Regions from separate parts of the Rheinheimera muenzenbergensis genome, predicted to be linked through region 1. Evidence: predicted binding sites of a transcription regulator. Region 1 holds the regulator's gene; the other holds the start of a gene.
What was found. The regulator FNR, encoded in region 1, switches genes on or off when oxygen is low (the NO sensors DNR and NnrR bind a similar motif). The targets are predictions, from matches to a motif close to TTGATNTANATCAA.

Region 1 (10,359 bases):
GCCACAGTTTTTGTGATGTTGCCAAGCCTATAACAAGAACGGCTGTGACACAGCCGGTGTCAGTAACCAGCACAAACTGCAGCGGAACTCAACATGAGCCAGACCAATTCGTTAAATGTTGACTACAACTATAGCGTTGTCCGCCTCTTTGCCTTAACCACCGTTTTATGGGGGATTATAGGTATGGCGGTAGGCGTGTTAATCGCGGCCCAGCTTTATTGGCCGTCACTGAACTTTGATATCCCCTGGCTGACTTACAGCCGGTTGCGGCCGTTGCATACCAACGCCGTCATTTTTGCTTTTGGTACCAGTGCGCTGTTTGCCACCAGTTATTACATCGTACAACGTACCTGTCAGGTGCGTTTATTTGCCGAAAAGCTGGCGATGTTTACCTTCTGGGGTTGGCAAGCGGTTATTGTTGCCGCTGTCGTAACGTTGCCGCTGGGTTTAACCAGCAGCAAAGAATACGCCGAGCTGGAATGGCCAATCGATATTTTGATTACGCTGGTGTGGGTATCGTACGCCATAGTGTTTTTTGGCACTCTGGTAAAGCGTAAAACCAGCCATATCTATGTAGCTAACTGGTTTCTTGGTGGTTTTATCCTTACCGTTGCGGCGCTGCACATTGTAAACAGCATGGCGATACCGGTCAGCGCGTTTAAATCCTACTCGGTATACGCTGGTGCGGTCGATGCGATGATCCAATGGTGGTATGGCCACAATGCGGTAGGCTTCCTGTTAACCGCCGGTTTCCTTGGTATGATGTACTACTTTGTACCTAAGCAAGCGGGTCGTCCGGTTTATTCATACCGCTTATCTATAGTGCACTTCTGGGCACTTATTGCATTGTATATCTGGGCGGGTCCACACCACTTGCACTATACCGCGCTGCCAGACTGGACTCAGTCTTTAGGCATGGTTATGTCGGTTGTGCTGTTTGTACCAAGCTGGGGTGGCATGATCAACGGTATCATGACGCTGTCCGGTGCCTGGCATAAGCTGAAAACCGACCCTATTCTGCGTTTCTTAATTGTATCGCTGTCGTTCTATGGTATGTCGACCTTCGAAGGCCCGATGATGGCAATAAAATCAGTAAATGCGCTGTCGCATTACACTGACTGGACTATCGGTCATGTTCACTCAGGTGCGCTTGGTTGGGTTGCGATGATCTCGATTGGCGCGATTTATCACCTGATCCCGGTGTTATATAACCAGGGCCGCATGTACAGCATTTCGCTGATCAATACCCACTTCTGGCTGCACACTATCGGCGTAGTATTGTACATCGTCGCTATGTGGATCTCGGGTATTACCCAGGGCATGATGTGGCGTGCAGTTAACACTGACGGCACCTTAACCTACAGCTTTGTGCAAAGCCTGGAAGCGTCAATGCCGTTTTATCTAATGCGCTTTATTGGTGGTGTATTCGTGGTAGCCGGTATGCTGTTAATGGCGTACAACGTCTACAAAACGGTGCGTGCCAAAGATGAATCACTGCAAGCTGTTCCGGCAGCGGCGTAAGAGGTAGATCATGTCGAATAAAAATCATCACGACAAAATTGAGCGCAGCGTAGGTCTGTTAGCCATTTTAACCATAGTGGCCATCAGTTTTGGTACTTTGGTACTGATCACGCCACTGTTTTTCCTGGACGAAACCACTCAGCCGGTTGATGGTATGGTGCCCTACACTGCCCTGCAGTTGGAAGGTCGCGACATCTATGTCCGCGAAGGCTGTGTTGGCTGTCATAGCCAGATGATCCGCCCATTCCGCGCTGAAGTAGAACGCTATGGTCACTATTCGGTAGCCGGTGAAAGCGTATGGGACCACCCTTTCCTGTGGGGGTCAAAACGTACTGGTCCGGATCTGGCCCGCGTTGGCCAGCGCTACAGCGACGACTGGCATTATGCGCATTTGATGAACCCACGTTCAGTGGTGCCACAGTCAAATATGCCGGGTTATCCGTGGTTGGATAAAAACACCCTGGACGGCAAGCACACAGCCCGCAAAATGGAAGTATTGCGCAGCTACGGCGTACCATACAGCGATGACGATATCGCCGGTGCAGCAGAAGCGGTAAACGGCAAAACTGAAGTGCAGGCTCTGATTGCGTACCTGCAATCATTGGGCACTCACCTGAAGTAATGCTGATGGAATACTCAACTATACATAGCATCTTTACCGTGATTTTGTTCGTCGCTTTTATTGCCTACGTTATCTGGGCTTTTGGTAAAAAGCGCAAAGCGGATTTTGATCAGGCGGCAAACCTGGTATTTGACGACGAACAAAAAGCACCACACAAAAATAAACAGGAGTCCGATCATGAGTAGCTTTTGGAGTGCTTGGATCATAGTGTTAACCCTGCCGGTGCTTATCGGCTGCGCAGTACTGTTAAAATGGAACCTGACCAACCATGTTGGCGTTCCTGAAGATCAAAACACCGGCCACGAAGTAGACGGCATTGAAGAAATCAACAATCCGCTGCCACGCTGGTGGACTTACATGTTCGTCCTCACCCTGGTTTGGTCGGTTTTTTACCTGGCCGCTTATCCGGGTTTGGGGAACTGGCAAGGTTTTTTAGGTTGGACAAGCTCAAATCAGGGTATTAAATCACTGGAAGAGTCTCGTTTAGCGATAGAAGAAGGCCGGGCGCAGGGTAAATTAGTTGAACTGGACCGTGAATTGGCCCACGCTGATGAAGTTTATGGTCCGGTGTTTCAGCAGTTTGCTAAACGTGATGTGCTGGACTTAGCGTATGATGATGATGCGTTTAAAATTGGTCAGCGGTTATTCCTGCAAAACTGCGCGCTGTGCCATGGCTCAGACGCTCGCGGTCAGAACGGTTTTCCTAACCTGACCGATAATGACTGGCTGTATGGCGGTACACCAGACAAAATTAAAGAAACACTGTTGTTCGGCCGCAAAGCTGCGATGCCGGCCTGGATTGATGCGCTTGGCGAGCAAGGTGTAAAGGAAATGACCGCCTATGTACTGAGTTTATCCGGTCGTAGTGTTAATGACCGCGACGCCGAAGCCGGTAAAGCCAAGTTTGCCCTTTGTGCGGCCTGTCACGGCGCAGATGGTAAAGGCAGCCTGGCACATAACCTGCCATTTGGTGCGCCAAACCTGACCGACAATACCTGGCTTTATGGCGGTGGTTCTGCTTCGGCAGTTGAAGAAACGCTGCGCAACGGCCGCTACGGCCAGATGCCTGCCTTTAAACACACCTTAGGTGAAGATAAAGTGCACATCCTGACTGCTTATGTCTATCGACTGGCACACCCGGAACAACCAGCAGCGCAGTAGTCAACTGAGATACTGAACTGTGATATATTAAGCCCCGCTCCGGGGCTTAATATTATCCGGCCTGTTTAAACTGTTTGAGGTTGTTATGCAGCAAGACACTAAACCCTGGTACAAGCAGCTGTGGCCCTGGGTATTAATTGCCATTCCTATTGTTACCGCAATTAAAGCAGTACACACCGTCGTAATCATGCAACAACATTCACCTGATCTGGTGGTCGATGACTACTACAAAGCCGGCAAGGCAATTAATATGCAGCTGGCGAAGTATCGTGAGGCGGCACTACGCAATCTTAATGCCCAGGTATTACTGGCCGGTAACCGGGCAGTAGTGCGGTTTAACGAGAATTCCGTACTGGAAGGCAGTCTGCATCTGGACTTTTATCATCCAACCCTGGCTGAGCGCGATTTTGCCGTCGACGCTGAGCGCAGTGGCGAATTACTGTATGTTGCCACCATGCCGGTAACGCCGGAAGGCAAGTGGCAATTAGTAGTATCTGATGCGTCTAAACAATGGAAATTGCGCGCAGAGCTGCAACTGCCCAGCACGGCTGAGATTAAACTCGGTTACTGACGGAATACTAAATTGAGCGCAGCGCGTTGCTTTCATTGTGATGAAACCGTACCAGATAGCATTCACCTCAGCCTGATGTTTGACGGCCAAAGCCGCGCGTTTTGCTGCGCCGGTTGCCATGCTGTTGCCGACACCATCATTCAAAGTGGCCTGGCCGACTATTATCGTTTTCGCACTAAGCCAGCCAGCCGCACTGAACCGCTGCCCGATGCGGTAGCAAGCTCGTTACAAAGTTTTGATGCACCCGATGTACTGGCCGATATTGCCCGCCAGCACGGCGATATTACCGAAATAGAGCTCTCTGTCAGCGGTATCAGCTGCGCTGCTTGCGCCTGGTTGATTGAAAAGCATCTGAAGCAGCTGAGCGCAGTAAGCAAAGTCAGTGTTAACTCTGCCACCCAACGCTGCCATCTGAGTTGGCGCAGTGATATTACACCGCTGAGCAGCATATTAGCTGAGCTGAACAACATTGGTTATCAGGCCAGCCCTTTTGTCGCCGATCAGGAGCAGCAGCAGTTTAAAGCGGAGTTAAACCGCTTTTTAAAACGCTTAGCGGTGTCTGGCATTATGACAATGCAGGTAATGATGCTGGCGGTGGCGTTGTATTTTGGCGACTATACCGGCATTGAAGCGTCGCATCAGGGCTACCTGCGCTGGATCAGTTTGTTGTTAACGCTGCCGGTGGTGCTGTACGCTGCCCTGCCCTTTGTTCATAGTGCCTGGCGAGGTGTCAAAGCCCGCCAGCTCAATATGGACGTGCCGGTAAGCCTGGCCGTTTATTACACCTTTTTTGCTTCAGCTTACGCCACTGTGTTTAATACCGGTGAAGTGTATTTTGAATCTGTCTGTATGTTCACCTTTTTACTGCAACTGGGTAAATTTTTTGAATACCGCGCCCGCTCGCAGGCCCGTGATGCCACCAGTAATCTGTTAAAAATTATGCCTGTAAGCGCAACCCTGCTGCGCGATGAAGAGCAGATCATCGTGTCAGCCCGGCGGTTAAACAGTGGCGACCGTATCCTGGTAAAGGCTGGCGAAACCTTTGCCGCAGACGGCACGGTATTGCAAGGTAGCAGCTCTGCCGATGAATCGATGCTTACCGGTGAATACCGTCCGGTTGGTAAAGCTGTTGGTGACACAGTGCTGGCCGGCAGTATTAACCATGATGGCGTACTGACTGTGCAGGTGCAGGCGGCACTGGCTACCTCCAGGCTGGGGCAAATTATCGCCCTGCAACAGCAAACGCTGAGTCAAAAACCGGCTGTGCTGCAAAAAACCGATAAATTAGCCCGTTATTTTGTTGAGCGTCTGCTGTTAATAGCGGCCGCAACCTTTATATTGTGGTACTTCTGGCTTGATGCTGACAGGGCATTCTGGGTAACACTGTCGGTACTGGTTGCCACCTGCCCCTGTGCGCTGAGTTTGGCTGCGCCGACCGCTATTACCTGTGTATTGGCCAATCTTAACCGGCAAGGCATATTGATAAAACGCTCAGCAGTGCTGGATGTATTACCCGAACTTAGCCATATCGTTTTCGATAAAACCGGCACCCTCACCGAGGGGCGCTTTTCATTGGCTGCTGTGCAGTGTTATCACGACGACTACAGCCAGGCCGACTGCCTTAACCTGATTGCCAATCTGGAAGCTTACTCTGAGCACCCGATCGCCAGGGCCTTTGCCCCTTACTTACAACAGCGGCTGCAGCTGGAGCAGCCGCAAATTTGTGTCGGTGCCGGCATCAGCGCCGTGTATCAAACTACACAGCTTAAAGTGGGCAGTGCGCAGTTTTGCCAGCTTAGTAACCCCACCGATGCCATGGTATACCTTACGGCAGATAATAAGTTACTTGCTGCTGTCACCCTGACCGATGCACTGCGCCCGGAAGTACCTGCACTGCTCGAACAGCTGCGCCGGGCTGATTATAAACTGGTGATGCTAACCGGCGACAGTTCAGAGCAGGCCGATATATTGCAGCAACAACTACAGTTTGATCAGCTGGTAAAAGGCTGTAGCCCGGAGCAAAAAGTACAGCATATAAACCAGCTGGTACAACAGGGCCATAAAGTGCTGATGCTGGGTGATGGTATCAACGACAGCCCGGGGTTTAATGCCGCCCATGTTTCGGTAACGCTACAAACCGGCAGCGACTTATCAAAAAATCAGGCCGATGTGGTATTGTTGCAACCCAGTATCGCCTTGCTGGCACAGCTGTTAGCGGGCAGCAGCGCCGCCCAGCGCATTATTAAACAAAACCTGGCCTGGTCTGTTGGCTACAACCTGTTGATAATCCCGCTGGCCATTGCTGGCTTAGTGTCGCCTTATATAGCAGTGCTGGGTATGTCATTCAGCTCCTTGCTGGTGGTGTCTAATTCGTTAAGGTTGCTTAGAAAATGAGTGTGATTTACGTACTAATCCCGATAGCAATCCTGTTTGTGATGATAGGTCTGGCAGTGTTTTTCTGGGCAGTTCGCAGCAAACAATTTGAAGATTTGGATAAAGAAGGCTTCAGCATCTTATTTGATGATACTAAGCAAACAACACCACAGCAAAAATCAGCCGATGATAAGGCACAGCAGTGAACGCTGAGCTGGCTGCGGCACTGTTGATCGGTTTACTGGGTAGCAGCCATTGTCTGGTAATGTGTGGTGGTATTGCCGGTGCTTTACAACTTAGCATGTCGGGATCAGGCCAGCATAAAGTAGTGCTGCAACTGCTTCTCAGTGCCGGCCGGTTAAGCAGCTATGCCTTGTTTGGCGCTGCTGTTGGCTATTTTGGTGCCAGCGCTATGCAGCTTGCCGGCGCATCGTTACTGTGGTTACGCTTGCTGGCTGGCGTATTACTGTTAATGATGGCGCTATATATCAGCCGGCTGTGGTTTGGTTTGCTGGTGTTAGAAAAACTGGGCCAGCATATCTGGCGTAGGGTGCAACCTGTAGCGCAAGGCTTGTTGCCACTTAACAGCGCAGCTAAGGCCTATGCTTATGGCCTGTGCTGGGGAGCTTTGCCCTGTGGCCTGGTATACAGTACTTTAGGCTGGAGTCTGGCCAGCGGCAGCGCCGGTATGGGAGCACTGCTAATGCTGAGCTTTGGTATAGGTACCTTACCGGCCATACTGCTAACCGGCTCTGCGGCAACACTGTTGCTAAAACTAAAAAGCCATACCGTATTCCGTTACAGTGCGGCTTTGCTATTAGCTATTTATGCCATTTATACGATTTGGCTTGCTATGCGCCGGTTGGTTTTTTAAGCTAGCGGCTGTCGGTATTTCAGAGAAAAGTGAAGGACATTGATATGCAACGCTCAGCAATAAACTGTCAGGATTGCGGCTTTAGTCAACTTTGCCTGCCCTTTTCTTTAAACGACAGCGAAATGACCCGGCTGGACGATATTATTCAGCGTAAGCGGCCGTTGCATAAAGGCGATATGCTGTTTGAAGCAGGTAATGCGCAAAAATCGCTGTTTGCTATCCGCACCGGTTCTTTTAAAACGTTTACCTTAACCGAGCAAGGTGAGCAGCAAATTACCGGCTTTCATTTGCCGGGCGATATCGTCGGTTTCGACGGCTTAAACAGCCAGCAACATCCAAGCTATGCTGAAGCGCTGGAAACAGCCATGGTGTGTGAAATTCCACTGCCAAATCTTGAATCACTGCTTGATCAGCTGCCGCGCTTGCGCCAACAAATGATGCGGCTGATGAGCCAGGATATTCAGGCCGATCAACAAATGATGCTGTTATTAAACCGCAAAACCGCCGAGCAAAAGCTGGCAACCTTTTTATCGCAGTTGGCCCAGCGTTACGCCAGCCGGGGTTTTTCTGCCAGCGAATTTCGTCTTACCATGACCCGCAGTGATATTGGTAATTATCTGGGCCTAACGGTAGAAACTATTAGTCGCCTGTTAAGCAAGATGGATAAAGAGCAGCTTATTGGCGTTGACGGCAAACTTATCACGCTGCGTGATGCACCGGCACTGAGTAAACTGGCCGCGCTAACCGCGCACTGCTAAATTCCGCTAGTTTAGGCTCCATTTGACCTGCATCAGGTTCCCGCACAGCAAATCAGGCTAGTTTAGCTACACTTAACTAAATTTGATTGCAGTGGAGCCTGTTATGTCTGAATTTAATCACATTCTGGTGGTCATCGACCCCAGCGCTGAACAGCAAAAAGCGTTAAACCGTGCTGTACAACTGGCACGCTTACAACCTTGTAAACTCACCGCTTTTGTCTCGGTATATGATTTTTCCTATGAAATGACCACGATGTTGTCCGGCGAAGAGCGTGAATCTATGCGCCAGGCCGTTATTAAAGACCGGGAGCTCTGGCTTAGTGATTATCTGGCGGCACCGCGCGCAGGCGGTATAAATATTGACGTTAAGGTCGTGTGGCACAACAGGCCGTTTGAAGCGGTAGTATTGGCGGTGCTGGAAGACGGTTATGATCTGGTGATTAAAGGCACTCATGATCATGATGTGCTCAAATCGATGATTTTCACCCCAACCGACTGGCACATACTACGCAAATGCCCCTGCCCGGTGCTGTTGGTAAAAGATCATGACTGGCCACAAGGCGGTAACATAATTGCTGCGGTAAATGCCGGCAGCCAGCAGCAACAACATCAATCTTTAAATCAACGCGTGATAACCCAGGCACAAAAGATGGCCGCTATGCTGCAGGCCAGTCCTCATCTGGTTAACGCCTTCCCAGGCACACCGGTTAATATTGCTATTGAGATCCCGGAATTTAATCCGCAGGAATACAACAGCACGATGAAGGCGCATCACACTGATGCTGTTACAGCCCTGGCCAAACAACACCATATCGACACTGCGCAGTGCCATGTGCTAGAAGGTATGCCTGAAGATGTGATCCCACAACTGGCCCAGCAACTGGATGCCGAAATGGTGGTCATCGGTACTATAGGTCGCACCGGCCTGTCAGCCGCAATCATAGGTAATACCGCTGAACATGTAATAGATAGGCTGGATTGCGATGTATTGGCAATGAAACCAGATGACTTTGTTTGCCCGATGCAGAAAAACTGAGTTTTGCTGCGTTGCCGGCTTTGGTATTGCGGCGCACTTGGCTATAATGTGCGCCATTTTTATCAGTGGTAACTGTTATGACGCACGCCGCCCAAGCCAAAGCTCAATATAATCTGAACAAACTGCATAAACGTCTGCGCCGTGGTGTCGGACAAGCGATAGCCGATTTCAATATGATTGAAGAAGGCGACAAGGTGATGGTGTGTTTATCCGGCGGTAAAGACTCTTATACCCTGCTGGATATTTTGCTGAACTTACAGCAATCTGCGCCGGTTAACTTTTCGCTGGTAGCGGTAAATCTGGATCAAAAGCAGCCAGGCTTTCCGGCCGATGTACTGCCGGCTTATCTGAGTAGCATAGGGGTAGATTTTCAAATCGTCACCGAAGACACCTACTCGATTGTGAAAGAAAAAATTCCTGAAGGCAAAACCACCTGCTCGCTGTGTTCGCGTCTGCGCCGTGGCATTTTATACCGTACAGCTAAAGAGCTGGGCGCGACTAAAATTGCTTTGGGTCATCATCGCGATGACATGCTCGAAACACTGTTTTTGAACATGTTTTACGGCGGCAAGATGAAATCAATGCCACCTAAGCTGGTAAGCGACAATGGCGAGCATATCGTTATTCGACCTTTGGCATACTGCAAAGAAAAAGATATTGAAAAATACTCTGTTGCGCGCGAGTTTCCGATTATCCCCTGTAATTTGTGCGGCTCACAAGACGGTTTGCAACGTCAGGTGGTGAAAGAGATGCTGCAGGATTGGGATAAACGTTTTCCCGGCCGGATTGAAACCATGTTTCAGGCCATGCAAAACATAGTGCCGTCACATATGGCAGATAAAGCGCTGTTTAATTTTGCTGCACTGACTAAAGACACCGAACTGACTGAACGCGATACCGCTTTTGATAAAGAGTCGGTACCGGCAGTACCAGTAGGCCTTGATACAGAAGACAATAGTGATGCCGATAGCCCGGTGCAAATTATTGCGCTGAGCTAAGCGGATTACGACAAAGGCACGCCTTTAGGGCGTGCCATTGTTTATCAGCGGCAGCAAGTACAAAGGCCGGCGGCTAAACTGCCAGTGTCCTGACATTGCAGCTGCATCATCGAGTTTAATTTCACAGCGATCTTTTTCACACACTGTTATGCGTTTAGCCGCCGGATCTAAGGTCGGTGTATCATCATCAGCCAGCTGCACAATAACGCCGGCTACATCAGGCAACCAGTATTTACCCAGACCCGCCATATCATCCAGCAATACATCAAACTGCTGCTGGTAATGTGCCAGAGTGGCATAGTCTAACGTCATTGGCAGACGCATCCGCGAACGCAGCCGAAACTGCACCTGGCAGGGCTCTGCATTGTCTGCCTGATACACCTGCAGTAGCGCATTGCTGTTCTTTAACGCTTCATCATACGGCAGACTGATTTCGCCATTGCCG
Region 2 (10,359 bases), on a different contig from region 1:
TTGTTAGCGCTGTGCCGGTATAACCGCAGCATTCATCCAAACAGAGATAGTTAAAGCATGATAAAGAATTCCGCCGCAGCCGCTGCCTTTATTACCGGCAGCGCAAAACGGCTTGGCCGCCAGACGGCTATTACCCTGCACAGCGCCGGCTATAACGTTATAATTCACTGCAATGTGTCACGGCAGGCCGCTGACGACCTGGCGCAGCAATTAAATGCGCAGCGTGCAAACAGTGCCGCCGTATTACAAGCCGACTTACTTGATGAACACCGCTGGGCATCTTTGGCAGATGAAGCAGTTAACTGCTTTGGCCGGCTTGACCTGCTGGTGAATAATGCCTCGAGTTTTTTTCCTACGCCGCTGGGCCAGGCAACAGTGCACCAGTGGCAGGATTTATTTGGCTCTAACGTCAAAGCGCCGTATTTTTTAAGCCAGGCATTAGCGCCGCATTTAGCTAAGCAACAGGGCGCCATTATTAATATGGTGGATATTCATGCCGACAAGCCGCTTTCGGGCCACAGTCTGTATTGTATGGCCAAAGCCGCACTTTTAATGATGACCAAATCGCTGGCGTTAGAATTAGCACCTACAATAAGAGTTAACGGTATAGCACCAGGCGCAATTTTATGGCCGCCCGAGCAATCTGTGCAGCTTAACGAGCAGGATAAAGCAGCAATTATGCGGCAGATACCGCTTAAACAGCTAGGCTCGCCAGAGGATATTGCCAATACGGTGCTATTTTTAGCGCGTTCGCCTTATATTACCGGCCAAATTCTGGCGGTAGACGGCGGTCGCAGTTTAAGTAGCACCAGCAAAGCCTGAACGATGCTGGCGTAGGAGCCACTATGAGCATTTTGCAGCAAACCATCAGCTGTCCGTTTTGCGGCCACGCAACGCACCTGAGTGTTGAAGTGACCGACGACGATCAGGACTTTATCGAAGATTGCAGCAACTGCTGCAATCCGATCCATGTCAAAGTGCATAAAGACGAACAACACCACAGCATACAGCTGTTTATTGATGCCGATGACGAGCAGTATTATTAGCCGCCGGCAGCACCAAAGCGTTCGGCCATAATCCGTTCTACCGTTTGCACTATGGTTTGCGTTTGCTGATCGAGCTCGATATTAAGCGTATCGCCCAACTGTTTAAGCCCAAGGGTGGTAATGGCCAGCGTTTCCGGGATCAGGTATAAACTAAAGCCATCGCTATAGGTTTCCCCCACCGTTAAACTGCAACCTTCTACTGCAATAAAGCCTTTGCTTAATATGTAACGCATATAATCCGGCGCCAGGGTTAAACGCATGGCACAGTTATTCGCCGTCTTGTCCAGTGCGGTTATCGTTGCCGTAGTTTGAATATGGCCAGAGACAATATGGCCGCCAAGTTCACTGCCAAAGCTTAATGAGCGCTCAAAATTAACGGCATCACCCGGCTGTATAGCGCCCAGATTAGTTTTGCTTAAAGTTTCGGCGATGACATCAAAGCAAACCCAACCGGCCGCACTGTCAAAATCCGTTACGGTTAAACAAACGCCATTAATTGCGATACTGGCGCCCCGGGCGACATCGCGCAAATAGGCCGCGCCAGGCTGCAGCGTTAACTGACGAAACGCCGCTTCGTCGCGTATTTGTGTCACTTGCGCTTTAGTCTGTACTATTCCGGTAAACATAAACCCCCAATTGTGCTACATTGCGCGCCACTACACGCTGCTGATACAACAGACCTGCATATGTTACCTTTTTCCCGCTTCGAAGCCAGAACCATCCTGAAACTTTCCGGCCCAATCGTGCTGGCGCAGCTAACCCAAACCCTGATGTATTTTGTTGATACCGTAATGGCTGGCCGCTACAGCGCGGTCGATATGGCCGCTATTGCTGTGGCATCCGGTTTATGGTTTCCGGTAGTGATGACGATGCAGGGTTTATTACTGGCGCTAACGCCGATAGTGGCGCAGTACTATGGCAGCAGACAAACCAAACCAGTTACCCACTTCACCGTACAGGCGATGTATTTAGCTATGGCGCTGGCCGCAGCACTCTTTGTACTGATGTTATATGTGCATGTCCCCATTGATCTGTTAAACATGGATGACACTCTGCGGCAAAAATCGCTCGATTATCTGTACTATGTCAGCTTTGGCCTGTTTCCGGCAGCCGGTTATATGGTGCTGCGCAGTATGTTTGAGGGCATTGGCAATACCAAAGCCAGCATGTGGATAAGCTTCGTTGGCATCCTGGTAAACATCCCGGCCAACTATGTATTTATTTACGGCAAGCTCGGCATGCCGGCGCTTGGCGGTGCCGGCTGTGGTATTGCCACCGCACTGGTGTTTGTCGCCATGTTTATCGCCATGTTGCTTTATGGCTGGTATAGCCGCAGCACAGCACATTACCGCACGCAGCCGGATAGCTACCGGGTTAACCTAAAAGACATCTGGCAGATCATCTGTATCGGCACCCCTATCGCATTTTCTATCTTCTTTGAGGTGACGTTATTTGCCTGCATACCGCTGGCCATAGTGCACCTGGGCCCTATAATGGTGGCCGGCCATCAAATTGCACAAAACTACAGTGGTATCGTATTTATGCTGCCATTATCGCTTGGTATGGCCACCACTATCCGCGTTGGCCATCTGGTAGGCCAGCAAAGCATACTGGAGCTGAAAAAAGCGGTATCGACCGCCATAGTGCTGGCCGTACTGATGTCGTTTTTAATTGCCAGTTTAACGTTTTTGCTGCGTGGCAGTATTGCCGCCCTCTACTCACCGGATCAGAGCGTTATTGCGCTGGCAGCGTCGCTGTTAATTCTGGCCTGCTTTTATCAGGTATCGGATGCGATTCAGGTGGTGTCGGCTTGCGCGCTGCGCGGTATGAAAGTGACTAAACCGGTATTTTTTATTACCTTAATTGCTTACTGGCCAATCGGCTTTGGCCTGGGTGCCGTATTGGGTTTAACCAATTGGCTGGTGGCACCTATGGGGGCTCACGGCTTCTGGATCGGTATTATCGCCGGTTTAAGCGTCGCGGCAGTATTGCTGGCCATTATCTTAAAACGCACCTTACTTAAGTTAGAACAACAGGCAGGTTAGAACATGAAGGTTTGGCTGCTCGCTCTACTGCTAATTAACCTGATTGGCTGCTCAGATAATAACGGTGATAAGGCGCTGCAAGACTATCAACAGCGTCTGGCGCGGGTGTTGCAAAGCGAAACAGTTAATTTACCGCTGCCCGCTGCACCACCATTGGCAGAGCCACGCGATATAAAACAGCCCCTACCCGATCTGCGCATCGATCTGACAGACACCTTAGCGACCCGCCGCTGCGGATTAGACACCCTTATTGGCGAGCGTAATTCCAGCCTCGGCCGGGTGTACAGTGCCAGCAAACAACTTAGCTATGAGCTGCGTTTTCTCAACCAGTTACAGCAATGCCTTAACCTAAGCTGGGACAATACCGCGCTGCAGCAGCAGTTGCAGCAGGTGTATCAGCAAAAACAACTGAGTATCACCAATGCCTTTAACAATATGCTGTTAACCGACGATACGTTGCGCAAAGAGCTGCTGGGTGTACGCAACAGTCTGGCAGTTACAGAAATTGCCGGTTTAAGCGAAACCTGGCAGGCACTGCGCGCATTAAACCAGTTGCAACAATTCATCGTCGAGCAAAACTGGCAGGCCGCCAGTCAGGTTGATATTGAACAGCAGCTGCAGCAGTTATATCGCTACAATGTGCTGGGCCGGTTGCAACACAGCCTGCGCATCAGCGCTCATCAGCTGGCGCAACTTAACCAGCAGCTGGCTGGCGTTACACCCGTTAGCCTGTGCCAACCGCAGCCAGATAAACAACAGTTGGATATTCTGGCCAATATTTTTGCTAAATATTTTATTGCCCAGGTGCAGCAATACACGGTTAATCTGGAAAAATACCAGCAACAACTCTGGCCGCTGCTTGAGGAACTGTACCGTGATACGCCGCTACAGCCGGCACTGCAACAGCGCTTTGCCGGCAATTATCAGTTAATGCGCACTGAATTGGGCCAACATGTAAGCTGGTGGCAACAGCTAAACCGGCAATGTCCTTTGCAACTTACCCGGCAACATTAACACTGCCCTGCATCGCTAAGCGGCGAAAAATACAGCAAACTCACGCTATAACCATAAAAACACTTGCCAATATAGCAGTGGCGCAATAACATAGCCGCCGTTGTTCGCCAAGCGCGCAACGCAAAGTGTGCGTCCTTAGCTCAGCTGGTTAGAGCACCACCTTGACATGGTGGGGGTCGGTGGTTCGAGTCCACTAGGACGCACCAAAAATTCTAACAAAAACGCCACCTTAAGGGTGGCGTTTTTGTTTCTGCTATCTTATGCCGCCAGCTCCTTGGCTTTATCTTGCTTTATCAGACAGGGTGATTGCAGTGCCGTATGGTGTGCCTGTGCTGCGGTATGGGCCAAGGTGCTTGGCTGCTAACAATAGGCAAAATTACAACAGCATATTTTTGCAGCATTTTTTTCACACTACCACCATCTTGCGGTAAACTTAATATTCCCTTTAAAAGCCAAGGCTACTGCATGCACGCACTGATTGTGGAACCCAGCCCGACTTATCAGCGTATTTTGTCCCGCATGCTGCAAAGCTACGATTTTCAATTGAGTTTTGTCGACTCGGCAACTGCCGGCTTTCGGGCGTTAACCCAGCAACGCTTTCAGATGATTTGCGTTGCCATGTATCTGCCCGATTTAACCGGTATCGATTTTTGTCAGCATGTCCGGCAGCGTGACAGCGAAGTGCCGATCTTTATTGTTACCTCAGAGACCGATCCGGAGTTGCTGTCATCAGCACTGACTGCCGGTGCCAGTGATATTATCCGTAAAGATGATTTGCCGCGGTTAGAAGAAAGCCTGCATGCGCTGATCCCTCTGGGGCCCTTCCGATATAACATCAGCGGTAAAGCGCTGTACCTGGAAGACAGTTTGACGGTGGCCAAAGCGACAGATGCCAAACTAAAACGGCTTGGTTTACAGATGGATCATGCGTTTTCGATCCAACAGGCGCTGCAGTTACTTGATAACCACATGTACGAGCTGATCATGACAGATATCGTACTGCAGGATAATGAAACCGGTATAGAGTTTATTCAGCAGCTGCGCGCAGATCATCGCTTTGCGCAAACCCCCATTCTGGCCGTTACCAGCCTGGAAAGCGTCAACCGGCGCATTCAGGCGCTGCAATCCGGTGCCAATGACTATATTTCCAAACCTGTGCTGGACGAAGAGCTTTTTGCCCGCATTAATAACCTGATATCCGCCACCCGTCTGGTTGAACAACTGACCCGCGAACGGCAACGCTTGCTGGAACTGGCGACAAAAGACCATCTTACGGGTTTATATAACCGGCATTTTCTTACCGAACTGGCCAAACGCCGTTTTGTCGACGCTAACCGCCAGCGCAGTGCGTTAGCCACGCTGGTGCTGGACGTCGATCATTTTAAGCAAATTAACGATCAATATGGCCATCAAACCGGTGATCGGGTATTAAAACGTATTGCCAGCGCCTTACAGGCGCAATGCTCTGAAGATGAATACATAGCCCGTTTTGGCGGAGAAGAGTTTGTCGTGTTATTAACCGGCTGCACACTAAATGCCGCCAGTGAAAAAGCCCGGCAGCTGTGCAAAACGTTGCAACAACTGCAACCTGAAGGCATCAGCACCAGTGTTAGCATTGGCGTAACCTGTCTCAGTGCGACGCAGGACGAATACTTCGATGAAGTGTTTGCCCGTGCCGATAAAGCGTTGTATCAAGCCAAACAACAAGGCCGCAATCAGGTGGTTACCCTGGCGCCTTAAATCAGTGGCAATATCCTGCCAGCGCGCAAACACCAGCTAAGTTAAATGACCTTAGAATAGCGCCGTTGGCCTTGTGCCAGATAGGCATCAAAACAGGCGCAGATACTGCGTACCCACAACCGGCCACTGTCGGTTACTTTTATCCGCCCGGCATACACCTCAACCAGGCCGTCTTCCATAAAGGCAGTAAGCCGCTCTAATGCTTCAGCAAAGTATTGCCAAAAGCCACTTAGCTGCCACTGTCGGCTAAAGGCCTCGACATCAAGTTCGAAATGACAGATTAGCTGGCTGATTAATGCTGCACGTAATTTGTCATCGGCATCTAAACTAAAGCCGCGCTCTACCGGCAGCTGGCCGCTGTTTATTGCGGCATAATATTGTGCTAAGTCTTTACTGTTTTGCCACAACACCCCGTTTACCTGGCTGATACTGGATACGCCCAGGCCAACTAGTGCATCCTGACCGGCGCAGGTGTAGCCCTGAAAATTGCGCTGCAGCTTACCGGCTTGTTGTGCTTTGGCCAGGGCGTCATCTGCCTTAGCAAAGTGATCCATGCCGATAAATTGATAGCCGGCACCAACAAAGCGATTAATCGCCAGCTGCATCAGCTCAAGCTTTAACGGCGCAGCCGGCAGGCTGGCATCGGGTATTTTACGCTGGGCAGCAAAGCGCTCGGGTAAATGGGCATAGCTAAATAACGAAATACGATCGGGATTTAAGCGGATAATCTCCTCTACCGTTGCGGCAAAGCTGGCGCTGTGCTGAAACGGCAGGCCATAGATAAGGTCAAGATTAATCGAGCTAAAGCCCAGCTCACGGCTAAGCGCAACCTGATGGCGGATAAGATCGGTATCCTGGGGCCGGTTAATGGCAATTTGTACTGTTTCATCTAAATCCTGCACGCCAAAGCTAACACGGTTAAAACCCAGGGTACGTAAATGCCGTAACTTGTCGTCACTGCAACTGCGCGGGTCTATTTCAATGCTGACTTCGGCATCAGGCTTAATGTTAAAGTACTGCTGCAACAGCGCCATCAGCCGGCTTAGCTGCGCTTCGGTTAAAAAGGTCGGTGTACCGCCGCCTAAATGCAGCTGGTTAATCACCTTATCGCCAAGCAATGGCTGATATAACGCCATCTCCCGTGCTAAAGCATCGAGGTAAATGTCGGCTTTGTGCTGATGACGGGTCACCACTTTATTGCAGCCACAGTAATAACACAGCTTATGGCAAAACGGGATATGCAAGTACAGGCTAAGCTGGTTTGCTCCCTGGCTGATAGCCGTCTGAATTTGCGTACGGTCAAAGTTGCTGTTTAGCGCCAGTGCGGTTGGGTACGAGGTATAACGCGGGCCATTAATATTGTATTTGTCGATTAACCTGGCGTCCCATTTAAACCCTTGCATCTTGACCTCGTTTTATACTGTGATGACGTTGTGCCAAAACGCAGTATAGGAGGTTAAGCCGAATCACATCTTGATGTGTATCAAGCAGGCGGCTCCTGATTCAACAATGGCTATAACGCTAGCAGCGCGCTTTGCTTCGCGGCCAGGCATCAATGGGCTTGATTAAGCGCCTGAGCAAGCTCCTTACTGAGGTATTGCCACACTTCGTTTACGGCCCGGCTACGTGCCTCTTTTTCTAAACAAACCAGGTGAATCGGGGCTGCATCGGGGTGATGCCATGCTGTTAAGACTGCCTTTAATTTTCCTGCCTGTAATTCGGGTTTAATTAAAATAGGGTCAACCCGAATGATGCCCATGCCCATACAGGCAAGTTCAACTAAGGTGCGGCCATCGTCAGATGCTGTAGCAGGCGAAATGTGGATGGTTTGAATATCGCCAATTGGGCTGCAAAAGTGCCAGTGCTCCATGGCTAGTTTTTGATGGCGAAAGATGATGCATTGATGTGCACTAAGGTCGCTTGGTTCATCAAGCTTAGCTGCATTTTGCAGGTAAGCAGGACTGGCAAAACAGGCCCATGATTTAATGCCAATTTGACGGGCAACTAAAGATGAATCGGGTAATTGACCGACCCGCAGTGCAATGTCTATCCCCAGTTCAATCAGGTCAACTACCCGATCATCAAGGTTAATGTCTATTACTATCTCAGGAAACAGCCGCTTTAGATCGGGTAACAAGGGAAGTAAATAACGTTGGCCGATAAGGGTCGAGCTACTGATTTTTACCCGTCCACTTGGCCTGATGTGTGCCTGTTCGGTCAGTTTAGCGGTATTACTCAATAAGTCAGCAAGTGAGTCAGTGATGACAAGTAACTCTTTGCCAGCATCGGTGAGGTTTAATTGCCGGGTACTGCGCTGCAGCAATCTTAAGCCTAAATGTTGTTCAAGCTGGGCTATTTTTTTACTGACTGATGAACGGGGTAATTGCAGCGCGTCTGCGGTGGCTTGAAAGCTGCCTAGCTGGGTAACACGACGAAACAGATATAAATTAGGCAGCTGAAGGTGCAATGTTGTTGTGTCGATATTCATAAATACGTTCTCTTACAGAAACAATGAGTTTCTTTTTTGATGCCTTATTGGAAACGATTCTGCGGGGTATGCTGTGCGTCGTCAACTTATTATCGACAGGACATCAGCAATGCAAACTTCGTTACAAGGAAAAACCATTTTAATCACTGGCGCGACAGCAGGTATAGGTTTTGCCTCAGCACAATCGTTGTTGCTACAAGGGGCTAAATTAGTGATCACAGGCCGAAATCAGACGCGCTTAAACCACGCGGTGAAGGCGCTTGGTGAACAGGTGACCCCGGTATTGTGTGACAACGCCAATGTTGAACAAATTCAGCAAATGGTCATGCAGCTTCAGCGCGACAACATTCAACTCGATGGCCTGATTTTAAATGCCGGCGTATTTTATCCGGCGCCATTTGAGCAAATGAGTTTAGAAAACTTTACCAGTACTATGGCGGTCAATTTTAATGGCCCGGCGTTAATGTTACAGGCGTTACTGCCATGTTTGAAAAATCCAAGCAGTGTAGTCTTTGTATCGAGTGTTGCAGTATTAAAAGCGTTTACCGGTGCTGGCGTTTATAGTGCCAGTAAAGCTGCGTTCGAAGGCTTAGCAAGAGTGCTTAATTCAGAATTGGCTTCGCGTGGCATTCGGATTAACTCGATTCGTCCAGGTGTAACCGCCACCGAAATTCAGGCCAAAGCAGGGATGGACGATGGCGCAATCAGTGTGTTTTTTGAGTCACTCAGTAGTACGCCCGTTGGTCGGGTTTTAGTGCCCGATGACCTTATTCCTGCCATCAATTATTTAATCTCTGATGCCAGTGTTGGTTTACGTAATGCGTATATTGACATCGATGGTGGATTTGGACTTTAGTTGCGTCAATAGCTAATAAGAAGCTTTAGGGGTTTGGTTACAAAATTAAACTTATGAGCTTGTTGTTTTTTATCAGGTTGTTGAAAAATGCGGCTAAGAACCTACCGCGCTTTGGTGTACAACCTTTTGCTGAGCTTTGCACCGATGTCAAAAAACGCCGCCCTAAGGCGGCGTGTGCCGCACTAATCGCGGTATTTTGCTTTAAGTGCCTTAACCGACTTTACCAGCTTGCTAAATTGCCGCTCGTGGGCGCGCTTTTGCTGCAGTGATGCGCTGTTGCGTGCCTGTTCGGTATTTAGTTTTTGGTAGTTGGTTAACCGCCTTGCATCTAACGCACCTTGCGCAATAGCCAGCTGTACCGCGCAGCCAGGTTCAGCAACATGCTGGCAGTCGCTGAAGCGGCACTGGTTGGCTAAGGCGTCAATGTCGGCAAAAGCACGGCGAATTCCTTCGTCACAGTCTGTCAGTTGCAGTTCACGCATACCGGGCGTATCAATTACTACGGCGCCACCGGCAATAAAATGCATGGAGCGCCCTGTTGTGGTATGCCGGCCTTTACTGTCATCAGCCCTTATTGCCGCGGTTTTTTGCATGCCGCTGCCAGTCAGGGTATTCACTAACGTCGACTTACCGACACCAGAAGAGCCCACCACTGCCAGGGTATTGCCGGCTTTACACCAGTGCTGCAAGGTAGTGCTGCAACTGGCGTCGAGCGCATTAACTACCTCGACCATCAGCATGGCGTCCAGCTGGTTAACCTGCTGCAAAAAGGCGTCGATATCGGCGCATAAGTCCATCTTGGTTAATACCAATAACGGTTCGGCACCGGCGTCGTGAGCCAGAGTCAGGTAACGCTCTATCCGGCTTAAGTTAAAGTCATGGTTTAACGAGCAGACAATAATCAGCGTATCAACGTTAGCAGCAATAAGTTGCTCGGCTAGCTGGCTGCCGGCCGCTTTGCGTTTGAACAACGACTTTCTTGTTAACAGCCGCATAAGACCGCCTGCAGCATCTAACAGCAGCCAATCACCAATGGTTATCGGTGGCAACATGGCGCTGGCATTTAAACGGCACGGGCCCTGTAATGTTATCAGCTCATAGCCACTGCGGTGGTGTGCCGTTACCCGGGCGATAATGCTGTTTTCAAATTCGGGCAAACTAAGTTGTTGT

Region 2: the regulator FNR is predicted to act here: its motif matches at 7,319-7,332, upstream of hemN (oxygen-independent coproporphyrinogen III oxidase).

The regions. Positions count from the first base shown of each region.
Region 1 is NZ_JALAAR010000008.1:62,934-73,292, reverse strand. It holds gene ccoN (cytochrome-c oxidase, cbb3-type subunit I) at 94-1,521, shown strand; gene ccoO (cytochrome-c oxidase, cbb3-type subunit II) at 1,532-2,143, shown strand; gene MN202_RS10725 (cbb3-type cytochrome oxidase subunit 3) at 2,149-2,328, shown strand; gene ccoP (cytochrome-c oxidase, cbb3-type subunit III) at 2,321-3,304, shown strand; gene MN202_RS10715 (FixH family protein) at 3,390-3,875, shown strand; gene MN202_RS10710 (heavy metal translocating P-type ATPase) at 3,888-6,269, shown strand; gene ccoS (cbb3-type cytochrome oxidase assembly protein CcoS) at 6,266-6,454, shown strand; gene MN202_RS10700 (sulfite exporter TauE/SafE family protein) at 6,451-7,122, shown strand; gene fnr (fumarate/nitrate reduction transcriptional regulator Fnr) at 7,152-7,880, shown strand; gene uspE (universal stress protein UspE) at 7,984-8,916, shown strand; gene ttcA (tRNA 2-thiocytidine(32) synthetase TtcA) at 8,994-9,914, shown strand; gene MN202_RS10680 (DUF2987 domain-containing protein) at 9,939-10,359, opposite strand, start outside.
Region 2 is NZ_JALAAR010000014.1:80,438-90,796, reverse strand. It holds gene MN202_RS15560 (pteridine reductase) at 58-822, shown strand; gene MN202_RS15555 (CPXCG motif-containing cysteine-rich protein) at 846-1,046, shown strand; gene MN202_RS15550 (riboflavin synthase subunit alpha) at 1,043-1,672, opposite strand; gene MN202_RS15545 (MATE family efflux transporter) at 1,733-3,091, shown strand; gene MN202_RS15540 (DUF3080 family protein) at 3,095-4,105, shown strand; tRNA gene MN202_RS15535 (tRNA-Val) at 4,235-4,311, shown strand; gene MN202_RS15530 (GGDEF domain-containing response regulator) at 4,571-5,845, shown strand; gene hemN (oxygen-independent coproporphyrinogen III oxidase) at 5,887-7,248, opposite strand; gene MN202_RS15520 (LysR family transcriptional regulator) at 7,398-8,333, opposite strand; gene MN202_RS15515 (SDR family NAD(P)-dependent oxidoreductase) at 8,443-9,189, shown strand; gene rsgA (ribosome small subunit-dependent GTPase A) at 9,372-10,359, opposite strand, start outside.